Regions from separate parts of the Paenibacillus sp. FSL M7-0134 genome, predicted to be linked through region 1. Evidence: riboswitches for the same ligand, from Rfam matches in the RefSeq annotation. Region 1 holds a riboswitch; each other region holds the start of a gene.

The links. Region 1 has a riboswitch for thiamine pyrophosphate ahead of NSQ58_RS16010 (ABC transporter substrate-binding protein). Riboswitches for the same ligand answer to the same signal wherever they lie in the genome.
Region 2: linked by a shared signal. The riboswitch ahead of NSQ58_RS18415 (ECF transporter S component) and the one ahead of NSQ58_RS16010 (ABC transporter substrate-binding protein) in region 1 are both predicted to bind thiamine pyrophosphate.
Region 3: linked by a shared signal. The riboswitch ahead of thiC (phosphomethylpyrimidine synthase ThiC) and the one ahead of NSQ58_RS16010 (ABC transporter substrate-binding protein) in region 1 are both predicted to bind thiamine pyrophosphate.

The regions. Positions count from the first base shown of each region.
Region 1 is NZ_JBBOXV010000002.1:53,688-59,700, forward strand. Features, by position in the region: gene NSQ58_RS15995 (ABC transporter permease) at 1-573, opposite strand, end outside; gene NSQ58_RS16000 (MTH1187 family thiamine-binding protein) at 570-863, opposite strand; gene NSQ58_RS16005 (hypothetical protein) at 1,106-1,288, shown strand; gene NSQ58_RS16010 (ABC transporter substrate-binding protein) at 1,296-2,339, opposite strand; TPP riboswitch at 2,531-2,640, opposite strand; gene NSQ58_RS16015 (pyridoxamine 5'-phosphate oxidase family protein) at 2,911-3,345, shown strand; gene NSQ58_RS16020 (bifunctional 2',3'-cyclic-nucleotide 2'-phosphodiesterase/3'-nucleotidase) at 3,567-5,669, shown strand; gene NSQ58_RS16025 (EAL domain-containing protein) at 5,945-6,013, shown strand, end outside.
Region 2 is NZ_JBBOXV010000002.1:583,683-589,695, reverse strand. Features, by position in the region: gene NSQ58_RS18420 (ABC transporter ATP-binding protein) at 1-1,413, opposite strand, end outside; gene NSQ58_RS18415 (ECF transporter S component) at 1,413-2,009, opposite strand; TPP riboswitch at 2,259-2,368, opposite strand; gene NSQ58_RS18410 (TatD family hydrolase) at 2,413-3,210, opposite strand; gene NSQ58_RS18405 (polynucleotide kinase-phosphatase) at 3,231-5,840, opposite strand; gene NSQ58_RS18400 (3' terminal RNA ribose 2'-O-methyltransferase Hen1) at 5,837-6,013, opposite strand, start outside.
Region 3 is NZ_JBBOXV010000002.1:403,255-409,267, forward strand. Features, by position in the region: gene NSQ58_RS17540 (Fe-Mn family superoxide dismutase) at 1-655, opposite strand, end outside; gene NSQ58_RS17545 (alpha/beta hydrolase) at 909-1,946, opposite strand; gene NSQ58_RS17550 (IclR family transcriptional regulator) at 2,245-2,988, shown strand; TPP riboswitch at 3,144-3,256, shown strand; gene thiC (phosphomethylpyrimidine synthase ThiC) at 3,444-5,288, shown strand; gene NSQ58_RS17560 (hypothetical protein) at 5,410-5,562, opposite strand.

The DNA.
Region 1 (6,013 bases):
GGTAGCAGCAATTTTAACGCCAGAAAAGACTTGCGGCAGGGAATGTGGCAGCTCCAGCTTCATAAAAATAGCCATGCGGCTTGCACCCGACATCCGCATATAGTTCATCATCGTACGGTCTGTTCGAGTCAGCCCGTCCATGGCCGCTACAGCCACAGGAAAAAAGCATACTAGGGTAATGACCATCAGCTTGGGCAGCACCCCAAAACCAAACCACACCATGAGCAGCGGTCCCAGGGCGATGATTGGAATGTTTTGGCTCAGGATAAGCAGCGGATACAGGGCGGATTTGAGAAAAGGAATCGTATGAAGAACGATGGCGATCAACAGTCCCGTTGCTGTCCCTATCGCGAATCCCGCAAGTGTCAGACGAATCGTAGCCCATGTATGGGCACCAAGCAGCGCCGTCTGGGCTATGCCCTCTTGTACGATGAGGGATGGAGCAGGCAGCAGCCAGGATTCAACATGCAAATAGGAAACCGCCCCCTGCCAGGCCGCTAAAAAGAAGAGGACCGCCACAAAGGGCGGCCATACGCTTTTCCACCAGGATGCGTTCTTGCCTTTCGGATTCATGGGCGATATTTCTCGGTCAGCTTGTTCATGCTGATGCCTTGTGGGTTATGTGCGATTTTGATCTGTGAAATGACGCTGGGACTGCCCGCTTCCGTCAAAGCCTCGTGCATTTCTTTAACCACTTTCAGCAACTCGTCGAGCTCGCCCTCCATGGTCGTATCCAATGGATTCACCTGATGTTTGACACCGGAGCGCTGAATGACCTCGATCGCCTTATCTACATACGTGTAAGAGTCCTCGTTATTAGGAGTTTTAGGGATTACTTGAATACTGAGCAGTGTGTTAGCCATGCAAATTCACCTGTCCTTTATTTGGAGTGTTATTAAAAAAATATGGTGGTTTAAGGCGGGGAGACCGCTTCGCGTTTCATTTGATCTTACGATCGCTGCGCTTCTCCAGATTCAAATGAACCACTACGCTGCCAACCGCCTTAAAAACACCCTATTTTTAAAGCTGGTTTGTGTGGCATTTTTAACACACAAGCGCACCTACTTAGCGCTTAGATAATATGAGAAACTAAAGAATAAACCAAGTGGAACGAGAACGAAGTGGGCGGAATGGTGCTGTACAAGCGTTAGCGTTCGCCTTTGTACCCAGATTTCAACCTCTGGATATTCATAAAAGAAATCTGGGTACAGCAGCGATGGGAAGCACCATCCGACTGCGTAGTGGCGCTTCGTTCACTTCTCTAGTTCAGTCTTATTTAGCGTTTTAACAAATGATCAACGCTTGGGCAGGAAACCGTTTGTGAAGGCTTTATCGACTTCCAAAGGCTTGCTGAGCAGCTTGCGTTCGTACATCCAGTCCGAATAGTTTTGCCATACCTCCGGTTTTTGCACACCCCATTGCGCGGCATCGTCCTGATAACGCGGGCTTAGCCATTTTTGGCTGGCAAGTACCAGTTTTTTATCCAGCTCCGGTACAGCTTTGCTTAAGATGTCTGCGGCTTCTTCCGGATGAGCGATAGTGTATTCATAGCCTTGTGCGGTAGCGTCCATGAACGCTTTGACCAGCTCGGGATCATTTTTTATTGTCTGTTCGTTGCTCACAATTACAGGTGTATAGTAATCGAGGCTTTTGGAATAATCTTTTACATACAGCATATCCAATGGCTCACCTCGAAGCTGGGCCTCGATTCCGGTCCATGCGTAGAAAATCCAGGCAAAGTCGATATCCCGCTTCACGGCTGTAAAATAGTCTGCATTGCCCATGTTGATGATCTTCACTTTGCTCACATCGCCTTTGTCTGAATCCATGATGGATTTCATGACCGCTTCTTCTACGGGAGAGCCCCAACCGCCGTATTTTTTACCTTCAAAATCTTTCGGGCTCTTAATTCCACGATCTACCGGGGCTGCGAAGCCTGAGGTATTATGCTGAATCACCGCAGCGATGGATACAAGCGGCACGCCTTGCGTACGAGCCTGTGTGACGCCTTCTTGGTAGCTGATACCAAAAGGTGCAGCATTAGAAGCAACCATTTGATCAGCTCCGCCTGAGCCAGGTTGAACAATTTGGACATTCAAACCCGCTTTTTCGTAAAATCCTTTGTCCTTAGCGACATAGAGTCCCGTATGATTCGTATTGGGTGTCCAGTCGAGCACGACTTTAACATCTTTGAGCCCCTTTGCCGGAGTAGACGTTTGAGTGTCGGTAGCGGGAGCCGCTTCTTGGGATGTGGGGGGACTTCCACCGCAAGCGGTCAGGGTCAGGGCCATGAGCCACAGACTGATCAGTCCCAGGCTTAACATTTTCATGCGCTTCATCGTTGTGTTCTCTCCTTTAATTACCCGTTATCCGTCCAATCAGACAGCTTAAGTTACCCATTTTCTAAAAATAACATCTGCCGGATGCGATCTTTCCAACAACATAATCTTCAACAAAAAAAGCGCCCCGAGTTTCCGGGACGCTTGCGCTTGTATATACCAAAGTAAGGGATGGTCCTATGTAAAAAAGGCACATCTTGCTTAAGCATTCCTACGCTGGCATTACCCAGATCAGGTTGTAAGGGTCAGTGTCTTGGGACACACTCTCAGCCGGCCGATTCCAGCACCCCTGGCATTGTATGGTTTAATGGGTTCATTTATTCGGGTTTACTACGACGATTATATGCCTTGAATGCGGGTCTGTCCAGCATGAAGGGAGAGGTGACGGTTCATTTGCCGAACGACAGGGTACACTTTTACTGTGAGCTTTGATCTGAAAATGAGCATGAATCAATTCGATTCGATCCGGTCATGTTATTTTCAGAACAGCTACGCAAGTAGGTTCAGATGGGCTGGTGCCCAATGGCGTGGCCGTAGAGAATTCTAATTCGTGAAAAGGAGTTGTTGTACTGTGGGTAAAACGGAAACATTGGATCGCAACCAACTGGAACAAGCCATTGTGAAGGCTTTGGATAACAACAAATTTTGCTCGTTAGGTACGGTAGAGGGTGGCAAACCGAAAGTACGCTATATGGCCCTTTTTAACGATGGAATGAACATTCATCTGGCGACAGATCGCAAAACGCATAAAGTAGAGGAGCTAAAGGACAATCCGAATGCTTATCTGCTGCTGGGTTATGAAGTTGGCGGTACGAAGGAAGTCGTAGAAGTGGAGGCTACCGTCCAGATCACAACTGATGAGGGGCTGCGCAAACAAGTGTGGAACGATTCCTTGAAGGAATGGTTTTCCGGACCGGATGATCCCGATTATGTCATTCTGGACGTGAATCCGACACGCATTGAGTATGTGGGTCAGCAATCTGAGCGCCAGGTTTGGAAGAAGTAATACGAATATAAATGGATAAGCCGGTGAATCTCCGAGTTTTTTAGGAGGTTTGCTGGCTTTTTATTTTTTGAGAAAATTAATTATTTTTTCATAAATAATTTAAGTAAATGACTACTCTTTTATCTGGCGTTGGATTAAAATAGAAATGGTGGGTTCAAGGCTTACATATATGTGCAAAAGTATGTATATGAGGCATACACCTTAATGAGGAGGGGTATATTTTGTTATTTCGTAAAAATTGGTTTAAAGGGTTTACAGCAGCAGTTGTGGCTTGTAGCATGCTGGTGTTTTCGGCCGCTCCATCCTGGGCAGCTAGCGATTCTCGCGATAGCGCTACGGTGAATTTGCGGATCATGGAAACAACGGATATTCATGCGTCGCTGATGAACTATGATTACTATTCAGACAAAGAAACCAACGAATATGGCTTGATTAGCACAGCTGGTTTGATCCAACAGGCGCGTAGTGAAACAAGAAACAGCATGCTGTTCGATAACGGTGATTTGTTACAGGGCAATCCATTAGGCGATTATATGGCCAGAAACAAAACCTATGAAAAAGAAGGCGGTGTCCATCCAGTCTACAAGATGATGAACTTGATGGGCTATGATGCGGCGACAGTGGGTAACCACGAATTCAACTACGGTCTCGATTTTCTGGAGAAATCGCTCAAGGGAGCCGATTTTCCTTACGTAAATGCGAATGTTTATGTTGACAAGGGGGGGCAAGCTACTAAAAATTATTTTACCCCTTATCGAATTCTTGATAAAACGGTAACGGACGAGAAGGGCCAAGAGCACATCCTTAGAGTGGGCGTCATCGGTTTGGTCACACCACAAATTATGCAGTGGGATGAAGCCAATTTGAAGGATAAAGTCGTTACGAAGGATATTGTGGAAACGGCGAAAAAGTTTATTCCTCAAATGAAGACGGAAGGTGCTGACATTATTGTCGTGCTTGCGCACACAGGTTATGAGGATGTGCCGCAAACGCCAATGATGGAGAATGCCGTTAAATATTTAAGCCAGGTGGACGGAATTAACGCTATTCTGTTTGGGCATGCTCATAAATCTTTCCCCGGCCCTGATTTTAAAGAAATGAAGGGTGTAGATCTAGATAAAGGAACCATTAACGGCGTACCGGCTGTGGAAGCTTCCTCATGGGGCAAGGAGCTGGGTATTATTGACCTGAGCCTGGAAAAGAGAAATCGCGAGTGGAACGTAACTAACTCTCAGTCTGAAGTACGTCCGGTTGTGAGTACCACTAACCAGGCTGTGCAGTTTACTCCTGACTACAAACTGACAGATTCGATCAAGGAAGAGCATCAAGGAACGCTGGATTATGTTCGCCAACCTGTTGGAACAACGACTGCACCGATTAACAGTTATTTTGCATTAGTGCAGGATGACCCTTCCATTCAAATTGTGACGAATGCACAGAAATGGTATGTTCAAAACCATCTTAAAGGGACCGAATACGAAAATCTTCCCGTATTGTCGGCAGGCGCTCCATTCAAGGCCGGTGGTCGAAACGGAGCCGAGTATTACACCAACATTCCTGAAGGTACGATAGCGATTAAAAACGTGTCCGACCTGTATGTGTATCCGAACACGGTTCATGCTGTAGAAGTGACCGGTGCTGAAATTCAGGAATGGCTGGAGTGGTCTGCAGGTCAGTTCAACCGCATTGATCCAAAGCAAACTGAGGAGCAATCGCTGATCAACAAAGATTTCCCAACCTACAATTTTGATGTCATTGACGGTGTGAATTACCAGATTGATGTAACTCAGCCTGCACGATATGATGCCAAGGGAACGATTATTGATTCTTCAGCTCATCGTATCAAGGATCTGCAATACAATGGGAAGGCTATTGATCCTGCGCAGAAATTTATCGTAGCTACCAATAACTATCGTGCTTCCTCATCCAAACTGGCTAACCCAGATGGCAAACGAATTGTGATGGCAGCACCGGATGAAAGTCGCCAGGTCATTATTGACTATATCCGTACGAACGGAACGATTAATCCATCGGCGGACGGCAATTGGTCTATTGCTCCTTTTGGTCAGGCAAAGGTTACTTTCGAGTCCTCTCCTGATGCCAAAGACGTGCTGGCAGGAAATCAACAAATTTCATACTTGAGCAGCGCGGCAGACGGCTTTGCCAAATACAGCTTAAAAGCTGGCGCTAAGCCTAGTGCAGCAACCACTCCTGTAAAGGAAGCTGTGGCTCCCGCGAAAGCAACAGCAAAACCAGCTGTTAAAACGACCAAACCTGCAGCTGTTAAACCAGCTAAAACAACGAAGCCGAAGGCGTCCAAATAACTTCGGATTTTAGTTTCCACTCAATATCAGAATGAAGCAGCAAGTCTCTTTAACCAAGAGATTTGCTGCTTTTTTTGATGCCAAAAACAACAGCCCCGAATTTATCATGATTGCAAAAAGTTTTCTGATTTTTGTCGAATATGTACTTAAGTCCTAAGTTGTCGTTAAGAATAAGCTACTTTTTTGTAAAAACACGTAATTATATAGTGCTTTTGTTCTAGTTATTTGTGATATAATGGTGAAAAAACCGGAAAATTGTTCCGAGGAGGACCATTATGACATGCAGCAATTGCAGCATCATATTACCTATTAAGGATCAAGGATTGCTCAGAATTAGGCATTCC
Region 2 (6,013 bases), 530 kb from region 1:
CCATATATCGGTACAATATCGATGGACAATTTCTGGGTCATGCGTGACCATCACAATGGCCGTGCCTGCCGCTCTCAGCTGCTCCAACATATCCAGCATGACAAAGGTATTACGCGCATCCTGCCCAAAAGTCGGTTCATCCAGCAGCAGCACTTCCGGCTCACGGATCATAGCCGTAGCAATACTCAACCGCCTTTTTTGGCCCAATGAAAGCTGATACGGATGACGCTCGTCCAGCCGCTCCAGTCCGAACTGTACGAGCATCCGATCGACCCGTTCCCGGCACTGTTCAACGGTGAACAAGCTCTTGGGTAACGAATACTCTAGTTCCTTTCGTACGGTGTGTGCTACGAATTGCAGCTCGGGATTTTGAAACGCGAACCCGATACGCTCTGCCAGTTGTTCCGTACTGCCTGCCTCAATTCCGCGCACGCTATAACGTCCCTGTGTGCGAAGTAAGCGCATCATGGAGAGCAGCAGTGAGCTTTTGCCAGCCCCGTTTTCACCGACCACGCCAATCCAGTCGCCAGGCTTCACCTGCGCATGCTCCACATAAATCACTGAACTTAAACCGCGGAGGCCACTAAAATGTTCCAGCTCCAGCAAATCAATCCCTGTACCATTCCCCGTACCATTCTGCTGTGTCACTGATTCACTCCAACGCGGCGAAGACGATTCACTCCATACTCCCGGGTACCACACGCCATACTCGGACAATGCCTGCCGCTGCCCATGAAATACTTCTTCCGCCCTTCCATCCGCAATGATCTCCCCTTGAGCAGAAAGCACCACAATCCGGTCCACATCATGGACAATTTCATTAATTTTATGCTCCACGATCACCAGTGTCTGGTCTACCGAAATGTTTCGAATGGTATCCCACACCTGTGTAGTGCCTTCCTCGTCCAACAAAGCCGTGGGCTCATCCAGAAAAAGCACTTCTGGCTCCATAGCCAGCACAGACGCAATCGCCAGCCGCTGTTTCATTCCCTGTGACATGCTGCCAATGGGCATGTGTATATCATCCGTTGATAGACCAACCTGTATCAGCAGCTCGCGAATACGGGATCGCATCTGCTCACGAGGAACCTGATTATTTTCCAACACAAAAGCCAGTTCCTCGTCTGCATATGACATACAAAACTGCGTATCAGGATCTTGAAATACAATACCTGAGACACTTGGGATTACAGCAGCATCGCATTTCATAGGCACTTCTATCGTGCGTGGAATCAGACCGCTTAACACTTGGAGCAGCGTTGATTTACCGCATCCACTCGGTCCCAGCAACAGCAGCTTTTCCCCCTTGCGGACAGACAAAGACATATTGTGAAAAAGCAGCTCCTGCTCACCGGGGAATTTCAACCGAAGACGGGTGATCGAAGCCACCACATCTTCGGTTGCCTGGCTCATCAATCCAGCCCCTTATAATCTTGTTCCGTTGCGGGTCTCAAACTTCGCGTGACTCCGGTTACCTCCAATGCCCTAGCCAGATAGAACGCGAATACCCCGGCAATCACAATGCTGCCAATCATGCGAAAACCAATATACAAAACATAGTTCCAGGTCGAAAGCTGATCAATATACCCGTAGCTGAAGTCTAAAATTAGAGAAGCGACAGCCGCCCCGGCCGCAGCTAGCGAAGCAACCCACAAGTTTGCGTTCCGATACAGAAAAGCTGCAAAAAACAGCTCCGCTCCCAAGCCTTGCAGCAGGCCATAGTACAAAGTGGACATCCCCCATTCGCTTCCCAAAAAAGCACTGACCGTTGCCGCTGCCACCTCTGCCAAAATTGCAACACCCGGCTTGCGAATGATGAGATAAGCAAACGTGCCTGCCATAAACCACATGCCATACATCAGTTGCTCGGCGTGTAGACCGAATGGTTTCATCAAATCATAGGCAGGTCCCCATATTTTGTAGACTAACCCGAACACAACAGCGATCACAATCGTGACCAAAATATCAGTCAGCTTCAACCCTTTGGACGCTCTTACAGCAGTATTCATTATTGCGTGCTCCCCTTATCCTTATAATTGGCCTCTTGGCCATAAAAAAAAGCTTGTCTGGAGCTGAATCTCCAGGCAAGCTTTATGCGCAGTAAAAGGTGAAGCACCATACAAAACATCATTCGTCGATATGCCTTATATAACCAGTAGTCTAAGCTACTACACTGATACCAAGCCAAAGTCAGGGTCAAGGTAAAATGCTAGGACATACATTGTATCTATCGACAACCGCGAAACAAGCGGCATTCCTGTATAGTGTTCTTGGTTTCTCTACGCTGGCATTACCCAGATCAGATTTCACGGTCAGTGGCAAGGGCCACCCTCTCAGCCTGACTTTCTCAAGCTCCCGACAATGCTTTTTTAATTCACTATAATATATACCACATCTATGGCTTTGACAATCCTATAATCCGAAGAAACGTTTGGCTGTCTCCGTCGTGGCGATTTCGATCTCCATCATGCTTCGGCCTGTACATTCGGCTATCGTAGCAGCAATGTGAGCGAGATACATCGACTCATTACGCCCTTCTTTGGGCTTCACGGGCAAATTACGCGGGGTCAAAAATGGAGCATCCGTTTCAATCATCAGACGGTCCAAGGGAATATCTCTGACCAGTTCACGCAGATGTTTGCCACGCCGTTCGTCGCAAATCCAGCCGGTGATCCCGATATACAGTCCCATCTCTACATACGTATGCAATTCTTGTTCCGTGCCTGTAAAACAATGCACCACTGCTTTATCGACAAGCCCTTGATATTCCCGCAGCATAGCAACAAAATCCTCATGTGCATCTCGTTCATGCAGAAATAACGGCATATTTAGCTCACCCGCCAGTTGGATTTGCTCCCCAAACCATCGGCGCTGCACATCGCGCGGCGAAAAATCACGGTTATAGTCCAATCCGCATTCCCCTATGGATACGACCTGCGGCTGACTCGCCAGCTGGCGGAGCTGCTGAATCGTATCTGCGCTGCAGTCTTTGGCATCATGGGGATGCACGCCAGCTGTCGCATACAGCTTGCCCGGATAACGTGCTGCATACTGAGAAGCCTCCCGACTGCTGCGGACACTGGTCCCGGTAATAATCAGGGGTGAAATCCCTACAGCTGCTGCTCTCTCTACCACCTGTTCCCGATCCGCATGAAACGAACGGTGCATCAAGTTCACGCCAATATCAATTAACGGTGTACCCCTTTCCATCTCAATCCCTCCTTCGCAAACTACAATCTCGGATCAATCGGCTCCGATTCCAGAGATAGCGCGGCAAGGACGCATTCATGAATACGATCCACCGTATCCTTGCGGACAAAACGTTCCACGCCTTCCATACCAAGCGCTCCTTCCATCAGGGCATGACGCTCCTTTTTGTTCGTTCGACGCTGCTTCAGACGCTTTAAATTCTCAGGGGCAAGATAATCCATACCGTAAATGATGTGCAAATACTTCTGGCCTCTCACCTTGATTGCAGGCTGAATCATCTTGTCCCGATTTTTCATCAAAAAGCGTTCCGGCTTGATCACAATCCCTTCATGACCATCCTCTGTCATCTCGTTCCACCAGCGAATGACCTCTTCCTCGCTTGCTTCGTCCGTGATAACGCGGTACTCTGTCTCCATAAACAGGGAAGACAGCCCAGCGAGCTCCCGGTTTTGCTCCATATGCCAAATATGAGAATGGTCGAAAAAAGTCTTTCCGCTGTGTGCCAGTGTATGGAACGGTGCAATACGAATTTCATCCAGACCGTCCACATCCCAGCAATATTTTTGAAAAGCATCTTGAAACGTTACGGCATTCGCGTACTTCTGTTCCATTTCCTCCAACCAGTCTCCAACCTCTCGACCTGCAACCTTCGCCTGCTTCAGCTTGTCTACCAGCTTACTGCGATCCAACAGAGCTGCCTCCCCCACATGCGCATACTGTGCAGCAATCAGTTCCCGAGCCTTGAGATTCCACGGTACAATTTCCGCATCCAGCAATACAAAATCCGTCTGGTTCCGTTCAAAATATCCAGCAGTCCGTAGATCCACATTAAGCTTCTCCATCACTTGCTTCCCAAGGCTTTGTTCAAAGAAAGCTCTCCCACTCCGACTATAGATCGTGCCCAATGTCGGGTAGCCTACATATTGAACAGCGGCCTGTTCGTTTTTGAATAATAGCAAAATAGCCCGGCTACCCATATGTTTTTTCTCGGCCACCATCGTTTGTACTCCTTGCCCGCGATAATAAGCCAGCGCCTCACGTGGATGCTCCAGATATCCTTCCTCTGCAGACACCGCTGGAGCAGGGCTCATCGTCGGTGGAATATACACCAGCTCCTCCATGGGTACCGTCACATGTGACACGGTATCTATAGCGGATTTGATCCATTCTCCTTGTACGCGCACTTCGCCATACGATTCCGTCAGCACACTGTAACCAGCGATTAGCTTGCGTAAATTCGGCGGGGAAAACCGTTTTCTCTGCCACCGGACAAGTGGGCTATCGGGATCATTCGCATAATTCTCATGTGCCGGAACGCTGACAAATTCCTTTTCCGGATAACGATAAGCGGTCAGCATACCGCCAAATACCACACCCTGATCAATATTCACCGTCTGATTCACAAGGGTAGGCTGCGGTCTCGGATCATGTCCCCATACTACTATTTCTCCCGATTCATGGTCTACGAACCAATCCTTGCGGATCGGTGTTCCGTTCGCATCCTGTCCTTCCGTATCTCCATAGCGGCAATAATCAGAAATACGTGCCGACTGTTTGCCAATAAAATGATCCTTAATCCCGGCATGAGCCACAACCACGTGTCGCAATCCATTTCTGCCAAAAATAAGATGAGAGGGTGCATGTAGCAGAAAATCTCTCAACTCGCTTCTAAGCTGTTCCGCCGCTGTCTTGCCCGCTTTTTGTTCATATTGGGCCAGTTCCTCTGCAAATCGTTCATCGCCATGACTGAGAGTCACCTTTCTCCCATCGAGGTAACGGCCGATTTTCCAGCCATGATTGCTGTCAATCATATACGCTAGTCCGGCATCCACGTGCTTTTTCCAGAACTGCACCGCTTGTAACGATTCTGGGCCACGGCTCATCACATCCCCGACAGATACTAGTCTTCTACCATCTGGATGATGGTATAGTCCTTCCGTATCTTCCGTATATCCTAGCCGCTCTATCACTTCCAGCATCTCACGGTAGCACCCATGGATATCACCAATGATGTCAATACCTGAGCCAATCTCATGAAACAGTGGCTGCACACGGCGAACAAAGTTCATTTCTTCTACATCCTTAAGAACATAGCAAGCGTTAAAGCCTTCCTCACGGATACCACGCAGGTTCCGCTTTAACAGCTGTGCCTGCTGCTTGACCCGTTGGCGGCCACGCGGATGCTCCCTGCCTAAATCACGTTCCAGCAGCACAGATTCGGGTACATCCAGTACCCAGGCCATAACAGGAACATGCGCCTTGGCTGCCAGCTGTACATATTTTTGACGATCCTCAGCATACAAATGGGTGGCATCCACAACCGTCAGTTTATTCAAGCGACAGCGCATAGCCAGAATCGTATCCATCGCCTCAAACGCCTTGGCTGACATTTGCTGATACTCATAGAACAGTACGTCCGATTCCAGCCTTGGAAGTCCACTCCAGTCTATAAATTCCGTATCTCCGACCAGCTTGCGAAAATGATCCGAGGATACCACTTCTGTCTCCAATAGAATCCCTTCGCTCACCAGCCTGTCCAATAATGTGGTTTTGCCACTGTTGGAGGCCCCAACCAACACAACCAGTCCAGCATGCGGTAAATGAATCGTACGTTTGGATGAATTGCTCATGCTTCCTTCTGCTCCTTTCTGCGCGTAAATATAGCCATTTGGGTCGGTTTTCCAAAGCCTTCGACCTCTTCTCCGATCCCCTTCAGCGCTACCGAATAAGGAGCTTCCGCAATCCACTGCTCACATCGTTCCTGAAACTCGCTTCTACTCCATTCAAAACGATGATCGCCATG
Region 3 (6,013 bases), 350 kb from region 1:
GTTCTCGAAACGCTTCCTCTGGGTAATTCTCACCCTCTGCCGCTACATGATACAACCTAGCAGCCCTTGCGATGGAGCCAGGTTCTTGAAAGGCGGTTGTCGAGATTAGGAAATATTGGCTTTCATGTGCCGCGTGTAATACAACTCCGGCGGATTTTGGCTGCTGACGCAATGCATGACTGTGCTCGCTCAGCAGACCGAGCTGTCGTACATACTCCTGTGACTGACGGTTTGCGGTTTGCAGCAAATCGTCCAGTCGACGATTTAATTCTTGTGAGTCAGGCTGAGAGTTTAAGGCTGACTCTGACAATGGCATCTTTACAGATGATGATGCGTCTAATCCCCTTGACTGTTTTGAATGTTCAGTGAATTCGTGTGTATGTGCTTGTGGAGCAGCCGACATCTGTTTCCATTCCTGATGCCACGCCTGATCTGCCGGATCGAGTGCGCTCCGTTGCTCTTCCAGCAACTCTATGGCGGTGCGTTCCGTCTGTTCGAATACAGTCCGCCAATCATCCAGCAACCGTACATAAGTTGGCTCCAATCCCTCGGTAGCGGATTTAATCACTTCCACATGCCAACTTTCCTGCTGCTTCCAATGCCGAATTTCCTCCAGCACACGTAAGGGCAGGAAAGACCCATAAGTACTCAGCATCGTTTTTTTACCTCCCGTATCCTACTATGGCTATCCGGCGGATCTGGCAGATCTGCCCTGGATGCATACGTACCCAGTATATTCGCTGTCTCATCAGGAATATGTCTATGAACTCCCTTAATCCGGTCACATCTGTTACGTAAAACAATGAATACCCATGGAAAACGAAAAAGAAGCCCAGCTACGGCACGGGTTAAGTGTCCATAGGCAGGCTTCTTCCAGGCGAAGAATAGAATACAGTTCTTCGAAAAATTTACTTCGTAGTCGTTTGTTTGTGGGCATCAGCGATGGTTTTCTTGTCCTCCAGCTCCTGTACACTGCTTAGAAACGTCGATACCCGTCGCAAATATTCACGAGGGTGCTCTCTGAAAATAAGCTCATGTATCCCGTTTTTAACAATCCATACACTGGAAAGCGGGTTGGTTTGATTGGCAGCGAGCTTTTCCGCAATAGGATAAGGAGCTTTTTCATCCTGTGTACCATGCACAAACATGATCGGGAACGGATAGTTTTCCTTTTTAACTTCCTGATATGGAATTTGATGCAAGCTGGTTCCGTTCAAGACTGGAAACAGCAACTCCAGAATTTCCAAAGACGGATGTCTTGGCAGATTAATTTGATTGTGAATGTTATGGTACAGCGTATCTGGCTCCAGCAGGAAGGTGCTGTCCAAAATCATTGCGTCCACATCCTTGGTTTGCAAGCCCGCCTGAAGAGCGGTTCCTGCCCCCATGGAGAAGCCCCATACGATAATCTCCGACGAGCCGCGTTGCTTCGCAAGCTGAATTGCTCCGAGGAGCTGTTGGGATTCTGCTTTGCCTCCGGTTGCGACTGCTTTGCTGTTTTGTGACGCGAATCCATAATCGAACATGACCACATTAAAGTTCAAACTGTGGGCATAATGCGCCAGATCATACATGGGAATCCAGCTTTCTTCGCGGTTAGCCCCATAGCCATGACTGAAAATAATCGTTTTCCGCGATTGATCCGCCGGGATATACCAGCCTTGTACCATGCGGCTACCATCCTTGGCAGGGAAGCTGACTTCCTCATAAGGCATGCTTTTGGCCTGCATCGGATTAGAGTACAGTGGTGCAACGGTGGGATTCGTAAGTACCCATGCGATGTAAGCATGCAAGGCAATAAAACAAAACAACAGAAAAAAGACGACCGACAGCAGCAGAGCAATCACAACGTGCTTGAACCGCAGCAGACGGGGATTAAAGAGTGGGGTGGACGGCTCCTGAACAGCGGTCTGTAGCTGAGCGTTGCGCTGGGATGTCGAAATCATGTAAGAGCCTCCTTATATAAAATTGATCTTCGTTTCATAGAATTTAGGTATAATTCCACTTGAAAATAGTAGTGTAGATCCGTATAGATACCTATTATCGTATGATGGGGATTATCCAAAGTCAACGCCTGAACCGGAAAAGTAAAAATGATGCAAAGAATTGTCGATGTTTGTTCTCGTTCTGTAATATGGTTGTCACAAAAACATCGGTTTACAGTAGCCGCGACTATTCTATATAATTTATGTAACCATGTTTCATAGTGTGAAACGAATATGGATACAAGAGGAGCGGTTCACGATGGAAGACCGTAAATTAACCGTTCGCGCTGTAGAGCGTGCACTTGATATACTGCTGTGTTTTACCGCAGATTCGGATCTTGGCCTGACGGAGATTGCCTCCAAAATTGGTCTACATAAAAGCACGGTTCATCGGCTGCTGACTACGTTGGAGGATCGGGGCTTTGTCGTTCGGAATGCCGAAACGGAAAAATATCGACTTGGCTTCCGCATTTGGGAGCTATCCACGCACTTGTCCCAAAGCGACGAGCCGGCGGTGTTGTTACAGCCTGCAATGGAAGGACTACGTGATCGTCTGGGCGAGACGGTCAGCTTGTACTTACGGGACGGCAGCATGCGTATTCGCATACAAGCCGTGCAGAGCAATCAGGCGATCCGCAGGGTTGCGCCTGTAGGTGCGCGTATGCCGCTGGCTGTAGGGGCCTCCAGCAAAGTGCTGGCAGCCTTTATGCCGCCGCAGGAGCTGGAAGCCCTGCTAAGCGGGGATGAATGGCCGTCCTCAGTAGACCCGGAGGTCTATAAAGCCCAGCTGCAGGACATTCGCGAGAAGGGCTATGCGACCAGCTATGAAGAACGGGAGCCAGGGGCTGCTGCTGTGGCTGCCCCAATTGTAAACCGGAAGGGACAGGTCACTGCGGCTTTATCTGTATCCGGTCCGGTCAGTCGGCTTGCACCCGAGACGCTACATGACTTTGCTCCGATTTTGATTGAAGCGGCGAAGGAAATGGGACTTATGCTTCCGTAACAAGAATGAGCACAGTTGAAGCAAGCAAAGTGATTTGATGGGGAGCGTCTCCTTGGTAAAGGGAACCTAGAAGGGTTGCCAAAGCCATAAATTTAAAGTAGTCTGGTAAGGATGGCGGGATATCTGTTATAGCCGCCTCATGTGAATAGAAGTATCACAGTTACTGGGGGAGCCTGTAATGCCGGGCTGAGATGGAATCGTGCAAGATTCCGGACCCTTTGCACCTGATCTGGATCATACCAGCGTAGGGAAGTAATCGGCCATTGAAATGTATACGCGGCTGCTGTCTACAGTGGCGCATTGGAATAGGATTATTCCACATGCGTACTGTCTGGATAGCTGCCTCGTTAGATTAGCCGGTTCCCTAGGGAACCGGCTTTTTTGCATAGATCAGCGCCACCCTGGGAATGGTTCCGGATCGGTGTGTCATTTCATCGAAACGGGAGGAATGGACAATGAAGCCGACAGAAGTAGAAGGAACAAAAGGAACAGAATTGAAATCAACAGAAGTAAGATTGGTAGGAACAAAAGAAGTTGAGGTAGAGAAGACAAACGGGGAGCAAGCCAGAGGGGTAACGCCCTTTCCAGGGAGCCGTAAGGTATATATTCAAGGCTCACGGCCGGACATTGCCGTGCCAGAGCGGGAAATTGCTCTTCATCCTACACATACGCCGCAGGGCACGGAGCATCATGAGCCATTGCGTGTGTACGATACGAGCGGTCCCATGACCGACGAAGCCTATCAGGTCGATATCCGTCAGGGCCTGCCTCCATTACGGCGAGCTTGGGCCCTGGAACGGGGCGATGTGGAGGCTTACGAGGGACGCGCCGTCAAACCGGAGGATAATGGACTGAAACCTGGCTCCAAACGGGAGACAGTTGAATTTCCCGGCGTGACCAACCGTCCGCTTCGTGCTTCGCAAGGTCGTACAGTGACGCAAATGCATTATGCGCGGCAAGGGATCATTACGCCTGAAATGGAATTTGCGGCGATCCGCGAAGGGGTGGAGCCTGAGTTTGTACGGCAGGAGTTGGCGGCTGGACGAGCCATTTTGCCTTCGAATATCAATCACTCGGAAAGTGAGCCAATGGTCATTGGGCGTCATTTTCACGTGAAGATCAATGCGAACATTGGTAATTCTGCGGTTACCTCCTCCATCGAGGAGGAAGTGGAGAAAATGACCTGGGCTGTGCGTTGGGGCTCGGATACAGTTATGGACCTGTCCACAGGCCGTAATATCCATACAACACGTGAATGGATCATTCGGAATTCTCCTGTACCGATTGGGACTGTACCGCTGTATCAGGCACTTGAAAAGGTGAACGGCGAAGCAGAAGCGCTGACGTGGGAGCTGTATCGCGATACGCTGATTGAGCAGGCGGAGCAGGGAGTGGACTATTTTACAATTCATGCGGGTGTATTGCTGAGGTATATACCGATGACGGCGAATAGAATGACGGGAATTGTATCCCGTGGTGGGTCGATCATGGCAGCCTGGTGCCTTGCGCACCATCAGGAGAATTTTTTGTATACGCATTTTGAAGAAATCTGCGAAATTATGAAAGCCTATGATGTGGCCTTTTCTCTCGGGGATGGTCTACGTCCGGGTAGCATCTATGATGCGAATGATGAAGCACAGTTTGCAGAGCTGGAAACGTTGGGCGAGCTAACGCAAATCGCCTGGAAGCATGATGTTCAGGTCATGATTGAAGGGCCAGGACATGTCCCTATGCATAAAATCAAAGAGAATGTGGATTTACAAATGGAGATTTGTAAGGAAGCTCCTTTCTATACCTTGGGACCGCTCACGACGGATATTGCCCCCGGATATGATCATATTACCTCAGCCATCGGGGCGGCGATGATCGGTTGGTTCGGGACGTCCATGCTGTGTTATGTTACGCCTAAGGAGCATTTGGGTCTGCCCAATAAGGATGATGTCCGTGAGGGTGTCATTACCTACAAAATTGCGGCACATGCTGCCGATCTGGCGAAGGGTCATCCACGGGCACAGCAGCGGGATGATGCTTTGTCCAAGGCACGCTTTGAGTTCCGGTGGCGGGACCAGTTCAATCTGTCGCTTGATCCCGAGCGGGCCTTGTCCTACCATGATGAAACGCTACCGGCAGAGGGCGCCAAGGAAGCACATTTCTGCTCGATGTGTGGTCCCAAATTTTGTAGTATGCGCATTACGCAGGACATTCGCGCTTATGCAGCGGATAAGGGGCTGAACACTCAAGAAGCAGTAGCTGCCGGGATGCGTGAGAAGGCAGAGCAGTATCGGGATGGAGGTCAGTAAAACGAACGTGTGAGTTTAGGAAAAATGAATTAAAAAAGCCGTGGTTCTCTACAGTCGATGTAGGGAACTACGGCTTTTTAGCTTATGTAAAGCGGGATCTTGCAACCGGATAAACGGCGCCTTATTTTTTACCCATTTTTTCATTCAAAATGTCCTGAAAGCTGAGCTTCTTCTCCGAGCTATCTTCTTTCTTCTGCATACTCACCGCGTTGGCACGTTGGTATTGGTGGTGAAAGGGCATCAGGGTGTGGACGGTTAAGTTCATTGTATTCATGTAGGTCATTCCTCCAATTCCATATTGTCAAATTCAGATTGAGTTGCTTAGGACGTCTGTATAGGACTATTTGTATGTACTTGATGTCGTGATGCTATGTAGGTTGCTTGGTAATGTTTCAATCATTATACCCACATTTTTTCAAAGTAAAACGCTTTTGACATAAAACAGGAAGATGGTCATATGTGTCCAAAATGTCGATTAGGAGGATGGTCGTTTTAGAGGAAAATGTGCCTAGGTCTAAAACAAGGGCTAGAGGCCCGTTTTCTTAGTTTAGTAGTCGGGATTGTGTTATTTTGTCGAATAACCTTGTAAAAGGAGAATTTTGCGGAATCCAAGTCAGGATTGAGGCAGTCTGGTGGCGAATTAAAGTGTCAAAGTTGTATTGACTTTATGTTTGGTAGTAGATACCATGAACTGGTTGTCAGCGTATTTTGGCAACAAGAGTCAG